Regions from separate parts of the Thermosinus carboxydivorans Nor1 genome, predicted to be linked through region 2. Evidence: riboswitches for the same ligand, from Rfam matches in the RefSeq annotation. Region 2 holds a riboswitch; the other holds the start of a gene.
The links. Region 2 has a riboswitch for glycine ahead of TCARDRAFT_RS03175 (alanine/glycine:cation symporter family protein). Riboswitches for the same ligand answer to the same signal wherever they lie in the genome.
Positions count from the first base shown of each region.

Region 1: it holds a riboswitch for glycine, as region 2 does, so the genes downstream of both, gcvT (glycine cleavage system aminomethyltransferase GcvT) here and TCARDRAFT_RS03175 (alanine/glycine:cation symporter family protein) in region 2, are expected to answer to the same signal.

Region 1 covers NZ_AAWL01000001.1:307,467-311,678, reverse strand. The annotation lists gene TCARDRAFT_RS01370 (DUF4130 domain-containing protein) at 1-736, opposite strand, end outside; gene TCARDRAFT_RS01365 (putative DNA modification/repair radical SAM protein) at 699-1,916, opposite strand; glycine riboswitch at 2,078-2,164, shown strand; gene gcvT (glycine cleavage system aminomethyltransferase GcvT) at 2,325-3,422, shown strand; gene gcvH (glycine cleavage system protein GcvH) at 3,426-3,812, shown strand; gene gcvPA (aminomethyl-transferring glycine dehydrogenase subunit GcvPA) at 3,813-4,212, shown strand, end outside.
Region 2 covers NZ_AAWL01000003.1:47,887-52,098, reverse strand. The annotation lists gene TCARDRAFT_RS03185 (2-methylaconitate cis-trans isomerase PrpF family protein) at 1-185, opposite strand, end outside; gene TCARDRAFT_RS03180 (LysR family transcriptional regulator) at 332-1,219, shown strand; gene TCARDRAFT_RS03175 (alanine/glycine:cation symporter family protein) at 1,235-2,623, opposite strand; glycine riboswitch at 2,738-2,841, opposite strand; gene TCARDRAFT_RS03170 (amidase family protein) at 3,245-4,212, shown strand, end outside.

The sequences.
Region 1 (4,212 bases), on a different contig from region 2:
CTTCCGCCAGCCAGTCCCAGTATTTTTTGGGGATAACCCGTTTGGCCAAGGCTATATTCTTGCGGGTGGCAATATATTGGGACTGGTAATAGGTTTCCCAGGCCTGGCTGAAACGGTCGACGGCAATATGCGGCAGATAATCGGCGGCCGGCACGGTAAACAAGCGCCTGTTTTCCAGGGCGAGAGCGCGGTCGTCCAAGAGCAAAACCAACCGCTGCTTGGGGTAACGGCCAGCGAATTTGCGCAGGATAAGGTCGGCCGTGTCATGAAATAGCTTGGGGCGAGCCACGAGTGCCCCGTCCGGGGCGGGCTGAAACCGGATAAACCCCAGCATCTTATGAATTTCCCGGGCAATAGCCCGGGCCCGGTTGACAAATAACTTACTGACTTCGCTGACCCCGCACAGACAATAAGCATGGCCGTAGCGGAGAGATTGCTCGACGGCGGCGAAAATAACGGCGGCGCGGTCAGGGGACGCGTAACGCAGATTGGCGGCAATCAGCCGGGTCAGCGTGCGTCCCGGCGAACCGAGTAGCCAGCTGGCGTTTAGGCCGCAGTTTTGCCGTAATTGTTCTATCAGACAGGGGAGGGCGGTAAGATCGGCGTCCAGCTGGTCGGTATACATAAACAGACCAAGTGCTGCGTGGTCTCCCTTGAAGCAAGGCAGGTCGTTGTGGATTTGGGCCAATATCGCCGCTTTAATTATCGACCCGGGGGTCGGCGAGCAGGAGATCACGGTCATCACCCCAGAGGCTGAGTTGTTGATAGTATTCACGTTTGGGCGCTTGGAGCAATCGGCGGTTGCCGTAATATTTGCCGTTGACGGTGAGAAACGCTAAGGCCCGTTTGATGACTACCCCGATATTTTTGAGCTGGGCGGGGTCGCTAAACCGGTAGGCGCGCCGCACCTGGACAATCTTGGCCGCTGACCGCGGACCGATACCGGGAACCTTTAGCAGTTCGCGGTAAGAAGCCTTGTTAATTTCCAGGGGAAACAGCTGGGGGTTGTGCAGCGCATAAGCGAGTTTAGGGTCGAGAGATAGATCCAGGTTGCCGGTCGCGTCAAAAACAATATCGTCAAAGGAAAAACCGTACAGGCGCAGCAAAAAATCCGACTGATAGAGACGGATTTCCCGCAGCAGCGGCGTGGGCTGGACAGTGGCCAGCGGCGTGGCGGCGACAGGTTGAAAAGCGCTGAAATAAGCGCGTTTTAATTCGTATTCCCGGTAAAGCCGGGTGACAGACAAGAGGATATCCCGGTCGCTTTCGCCAGCAGCGCCGACGATGTATTGGGTAGAATGGGTGGTATTCTGATGGTGTCGGAGGACGTTGCGGATGTTGGCCATGCCTGACAGCAGCTCGTCGTCAAACTGTTTGGTGCGGCTCAGCCGGGCAAGGTGCGCTGCGGTCGGCGCCTCCATATTAAGGGAAATACGGTTGGCCAGGGCGGCGGCTTTTTCAATCTCGGCCGGCGTGGCCCCAGGGATAATTTTTAGATGGATATAGCCGCCAAAGTGGTAACGATAGCGCAGGATTTCGGCAACCTTGATAATCTCTTCCATGGTGCGGGCAGTGGAATGCCAAACCCCTGAGCTCAGGAACAGCCCTTCTACATAATTGCGGCGGTAGAACTCCATGAACAGCTTTGCTAGCTCGTCGGCGGCAAAGCGGGTGCGGGGCACGTCGCGAGCCGCGCGATTGGGACAGTAGGCGCAATCGCGTTCGCAGTAGTTCGTAAGCAAAACTTTGAATAAAGATATACAGCGCCCGTCGGGAGTGAACGAATGGCAGACGCCGGCCGGGCTGGTTTGGCCGATGGCCGGCCGCCGATGTTTACCAGGGCGGGCGGCCGTCGAGGCGCATACATCGTACTTGGCGCCTTCACCCAGCAGTTTTAGCTTTTGCTCTATTTCCATAGGCTCCACCTGCCCAACCAAGTGTTACTTGTCTTTATTATAAGAAAAAAACATATGTTTGACAAACGTTTGTTCATGGAAAAAATATGGATAATAACGCAATATTCGGGCAGGAAAAGGCTGATTGGCAGAGAAACTATATGCCAAAAGCATAAAGTTGGATGATGACCGGGGGAGAGACCGCCTTAGGCGGCGCCGAAGGAGCAAACAGGCGAGAAACTCTCAGGCAAAAGGACCCTGGTTTGACACGCCTCTGGAGAGAACCGCATGCTGCGGTCACCGAAGGGGAGCCGAATTTAGGCAATCTCTCAGGTAAAAGGACAGAGTAAGCGCCGCGCTTACTTAGTGTCCTTTTTTTCTTTTGTGCTTTTTGGAACAAATAATAATATAGTCTGAAGGGAGGATTTTATGAGCGACAAAAAGACGCCCCTCTACGACATCCACGTGGCTAGCGGCGCCAAAATCATCGAATTTGGCGGCTGGCTCATGCCGGTGCAGTATACCGGCATTATTGAAGAGCACCGGGCCGTGCGGCAGGCGGCAGGACTCTTCGACGTATCCCACATGGGAGAAGTGTCGGTCAGCGGGCCGGACGCCACCGACTTTGTGAATAGGCTGGTGACCAATGATGCTTCCCGTCTCGCCGTCAACCAGGTGATGTACACTCCCATGTGCTATGACCACGGCGGGGTGGTTGATGATCTTTTGGTCTATCGCCTTGGCGAACAAGAATATCTGTTGGTGATTAACGCCGCCAATATTGACAAAGATTACGCCTGGATGGTGCAGCACGCGGCGAACTATGACGTTACCGTCAAAAATATTTCCGATGTTACCGCCGAACTGGCGCTGCAGGGCCCGCGGGCCGAAGCCATCCTGCAGCGGTTGACCGATGAAGATTTGAGCACCATTAAATATTATTGGCTGCGCCGGCATGTCCGCGTTGACGGAATAGACTGTTTGATTTCCCGAACGGGTTATACGGGAGAAGACGGCTTTGAAATTTACTGCGCGCCGGAGGAAGCTGGCAGACTATGGAAGCGCCTGATGGAGGTCGGCAAGCCGCTGGGACTGGTGCCGGCCGGATTAGGCGCCCGTGATACGCTGCGGTTTGAAGCCGGCTTGCCGCTTTACGGTCACGAACTTTCCGAAAGCATCACACCGCTCGAAGCCGGTCTTGGCGTCTTTGTCAAGTTTGACAAACAAAGCTTTATCGGCTATGAGGCGCTACTGGCCCAGAAAAACGCCGGCATCCGGCGCAAAATTGTCGGGATCGAGATGGTAGGGCGGGGTATTGCCCGCGCCGGCTATACCTGTCATGCCGCCGGCCGGGTCATCGGCACGGTGACAAGCGGCACCTACGCCCCCACCCTTGATAAAAACCTGGCCTTAGCCATTTTGGAAACGGAGTTTTCGGCGCCGGGGACGGAAGTGGCGGTGGAAATCCGCGGCAAACTGGTAGAAGCCAAGGTTGTTACCAAACCATTTTATAAAAGGAGGAAATAAACTATGAATATCCCGCAGGAACTTAAGTACACCAAAGACCACGAGTGGGTTCGCGTCGAGGGGACGCGTGCGGTTGTGGGCATCACCGACTATGCCCAGCATGAGCTGGGAGATATCGTTTTTATCGAGGTGCCCGCCGTCGGCAAAAAAGTTAAGGCGCACGGCAATCTGTCCGTGGTCGAATCGGTTAAAGCCGTTTCCGATATTTATGCACCGGTCAGCGGTACGGTTGTGGAAGTGAACGAGGCGTTAAACGACCGTCCCGAAGTGGTCAACCAGGATCCCTACGGGGAAGGTTGGCTGGCCGTTATTGAACTGGACGATGCCTCCGAATTGGAGGGCCTGCTCAGCGCCGAGGACTACCGCGCGCTGACCGAGGGGGGAAAATAAATGGCCGGGCGCCATTATTTGCCCAACACCGAATCCGACCGGCAGGCCATGTTGGCGGCCATCGGCGTCAGCAGCGTCGATGAGCTCTTTCAGGATATTCCACCGGCGGTGCGGCTGGGCCGCCCGCTTAATTTGCCGCCGGCCCTGAGTGAACTGGAAGTGCTGCAGCTAATGCAGCAGCGCGCGGCCGAAAATGTCCATGTCGGTCAGATGCCTTGTTTTTTGGGAGCGGGCGCTTATGACCATTTTATTCCGGCGGTTGTATCTCACTTGGCCGGCCGCTCGGAATTTTACACCGCCTATACGCAGTATCAGCCGGAAATCAGCCAGGGCGGCCTGCAGGCTCTCTGGGAGTACCAGAGCTATATCTGCGAACTGACCGGCCTGGACGTATCAAATG
Region 2 (4,212 bases):
TTACTGGTAAGCGGGTCTGCCCCACCCAGGCCGTCAATTTGCCGTATGTCCGGGCTGCCAAAAATACTGAGAATGACCTTGTCCCTAACCGCCGGATCGGCCGGCAAGTCGTCGGCCATCAAGTAAACGCCTTTGCTGGTGCCCCCCCGCATAATAACGGCCGGAATTCTGACATTCGCCCCCATGTTACTCCTCCTTGCAAGTTGTAAAAAAATATTATTTAATTTCGATAATCAGTATAGTAAAATAAGTGTTATAAGTGAAATATTTGCATTTTATTCGTTACAATCAAATTTTTTTATTGCAACAATAATTGACCGAGGTGGGCGCCGTGGACGATAAAGACTGGCTTATCCTGAAAACCATCTGTGAGGAAAAAAATATCACCAAAGCCTCCGAGCGGTTATATATATCCCAGCCCGCCCTCACCTACCGCTTAAAAAATTTGGAGGCCGAATTTAAAACCAAACTTTTTCACCGTTCAACCAGTGGCGTGTTTTTGACACCACAAGGGGAATATCTGCGCAAATATGCTGAAGAAATGCTGCAACGCCTGCAACTTGTCAAAGACCACTTGGCAAACATGGAAAATACCATTCAAGGGACGTTACGGCTGGGCGTATCATCTATTTTCGCCCACTACCAACTGCCGACCATTCTTAAAACTTTTGTCGAGCAATTCCCCGACATTGAAATTACCGTCAAAACCGGGTTAAGCTACCAAATCAACAAATTATTACATAAAGAAGAAATAGCCGTCGCCATTCTCCGCGGCGATTATTCCTGGCCGGAAACGAAAATATTGTTGCGAGAAGAACCCATCTGTCTGGCCACCCACAAAAAAATAAGCCTGGATAAGCTACCATCTTATCCAGGCATTAGTTATAACACCGACTCATCCTTACAAGCGATGATCGAAAACTGGTGGCACGAGCGTTACTCCTGTCCGCCGCACATCACCATGGAAGTCGACAAGATGGACACTTGCATCCAACTTGTTCACAGTGGCTTAGGCTGGGCGATTTTGCCCGCGATCGGACTGGATAACCAGCCGTCCTTGTTTACGCAAGAACTCTTCTGGCAAAACGGCGAGCCCTTGGTGCGGCGAACCTGGCTACTGTGCCGGCACTCGGCCTTAAATTTGTTACCGGTTAAAGCATTTGTCGAGTTTATTACCACCAGGGAACTCTACGCAGCTTACACCAATACCCCAAAATAGCTTTAAGGCATTTCTTTAACCCTGAACATCTTCAACTGCAGGCATTGCCTCAGTTTCTGCTTCCTCGATCCGCAGATACGCAAGGTACCGCTCTGTTTCCCGGACGACCACACCGGATAAGCCCAGCAAGGCAACCAGGTTGGGCAGGGCCATCAGGCCGTTGACAATATCGGCGATGAGCCAGATGGTTTCCAGTTTGAGAAACGCGCCGGCCGCTACCAAGGCGATGAACGTCCAGCGATACGGTTTGATGCCTTTAACACCGAACAAATATTCGCAGCAGCGCTCGCCGTAATAGTTCCAGCCAAGAATGGTCGTGAAAGCAAACAGCACCAGACCGAAGGTCAACACGTACGACCCAGCCACCGGAAAAGCGGCGGCAAAGGCCTGCTGGGTCAACGCCGCGCCTTTGAGGCCGCTTTGCCAGGCACCAGTCACGACAAGCACCAACCCGGTCATGGTACAAATAATGATGGTGTCAATAAATGTACCGGTCATAGAAATAAGACCTTGCTCGGCCGGCCACTTGGTCTTGGCTGCGGCCGCAGCAATTGGGGCGCTGCCCAAACCAGACTCGTTGGAAAACACACCGCGAGCCACGCCATTACGAATGGCCATCATCACCGTGGCTCCCATAAAGCCACCGGTCGCCGCCGTGCCGGTAAACGCGCTGGATACAACCAGCCGCACGGCTTCCGGCAGTTTGTCGGCAAATACGACCAACACGCCTATACACGTCGCTACATAAAACACGGCCATAAACGGCACGATTTTCTCGGAAACACTGGCAATACTCTGCAGGCCGCCTAAGGTAATCATCGCGACCAGCAGGGTGATAATGCCGGCAGTAACAGGCACCGGCACGCCAAACGTCAACTGCACGCTATCAACGATGGCATTGACCTGGGGAAAGGTACCGATACCGAAAAAGGCGACCAATACGCCGCTGGCCGCGAACATCACGGCTAGCGGACGATACCGCGCACCAAGCCCCTTTTCAATGTAGTGCATCGGACCGCCGGCGATTTCCCCGTTGGCGTCGACCGACCGAAACTTCACGGCCAGCAGCCCCTCGGCATATTTGGTGGCCATGCCGAAAAAGGCGGCCATCCACATCCAAAAGAGCGCTCCCGGGCCGCCGGCATAAATAGCCGTCGCCACGCCGACAATGTTCCCAGTGCCAACCGTAGCCGCCAGAGCGGTACATAAGGCGCCGAAGCTGTTGACATCACCGGCACCGTCGTTTTTGGCGGAAAAAATGAGCCTGAGCGCGAGCGGCAGCCGTACAACCTGCAAAAGGCGCAGCCGCAGCGTAAGCAGAATCCCGGTGCCGACAAGCAAAATAAGCAGCGGCGACCCCCACACAAAACTATCAATTTCATCCAGTAGTTTTAGCCAATCCATTGTCACCATCTCCTTTTATCGTAGAAAAATAAAAAGAGCCAAATCCTGCGATTTGACTCTGGTGACAAGACGCGATGAAAATGCAAATGCCAAACGACCGGTCAGTTTGGCCTGCCGTGCGTCTCTGTCCTTTTGCCTGAGAGATTTAGCGGACAGCGTAAAGCTCTCCGCATTGCCCCTTCGGCGCCCTTTTGCAGGGTCTCTCCAGAGTCCCGTCCGCTAACGGTTCCCGCTTAAAAAAGCGCCTGAGAGTTTTACTCCTTCGGCGGGCCTTACGGCCGCTCTTCCGTTTAGCATCATCCGGCATATTTAGTTATCCAGATAACAAGCATTATTGTAGTGGACAAGTTTCCAAAAATCAAGTCGAGATGTGTTTTTCTAAAATTCAGTTTTACGCGGCGCTTTACACCATGACCCTTATTGGCAGCTATTCCGGCAGGCTGGCAAGATGCTGCGTTACCCGCGCCACACGCCGCACTATTTATTTTTTACAGAAAAAGGAAATGGGCAGGCGGCGTAGAAATCAAAAATAACTTTTATTTTTTATTTTAGTAAAGATAGGCCGAGGATAAGGGAGGAATCTTTACGTCTTTTCATCTTGAAGAAACAACCATCAGCGATGTGCATCAAGCGTACTTGTCCGGTAACTTAACCACGGTAGACCTGATCCAATGGTATTTGCGGCGGATTGACGCTTACGACAAACAGGGTCCGAAACTCAACGCCGTCATTTACATAAACCCCAATGCACTGGCAGAAGCAGCCGCCTTGGACGCTAAACTGGCCGCTGCCGGTAAACTGGTCGGCCCCCTGCATGGCATCCCCGTCCTGCTTAAAGACAATGTCAACACCAAAGATATGCCGACTACGGGCGGGTCGTTAAGCCTTGCGGACTATGTGCCGCCTGAGGATGCAACTGTAACCAAAAAACTGCGCGCCGCCGGCGCCATTATTCTGGCGAAAGTAAACCTCCATGAATTTGCCATCTGGGGCGAAACCGTCAGCTCCATCCTTGGCCAAACACTCAACCCCTACGACCTTACCCGTACCCCGGGCGGCTCTAGCGGCGGAACGGGGGCGGCACTTGCCGCTAACTTCGGCCTGCTCGGTATCGGCACTGACACGGTAAACTCCATCCGTTCCCCCGCGTCGGCCTGCGGCATCGTCGGCATCCGCCCCACCCTTGGACTAATCAGCCGCGCCGGCGTAATCCCCTATTCTTTTACCCAGGACACCGCTGGCCCGATGGCCCGCACCGTTAGTGACGCCACGAAACTGCTGAACGTTTTGGTCGGTTATGACCCGGCGGACGAAGCTACCGTCTGGAGCATCGGCCATGCCGAACAAGACTATACTGTGCATTTGAAAGCAAACGGACTGCAAGGTAAACGTATCGGCATCCTGCGCAGCTTTTTCGGCAAAGAACCGGTTCACGCTGAAGTAAACAAAGTTGCCGACCGGGCCGTAGAAGAACTGAAAGCATTCGGTGCAACCGCCATAGGCCTTGACACACCTGACCTTGACGCGGGAAAAATTGCCGCTGAAATCAGCGTGCATCTTTACGACCTGAAACCTCACCTTAACGCTTA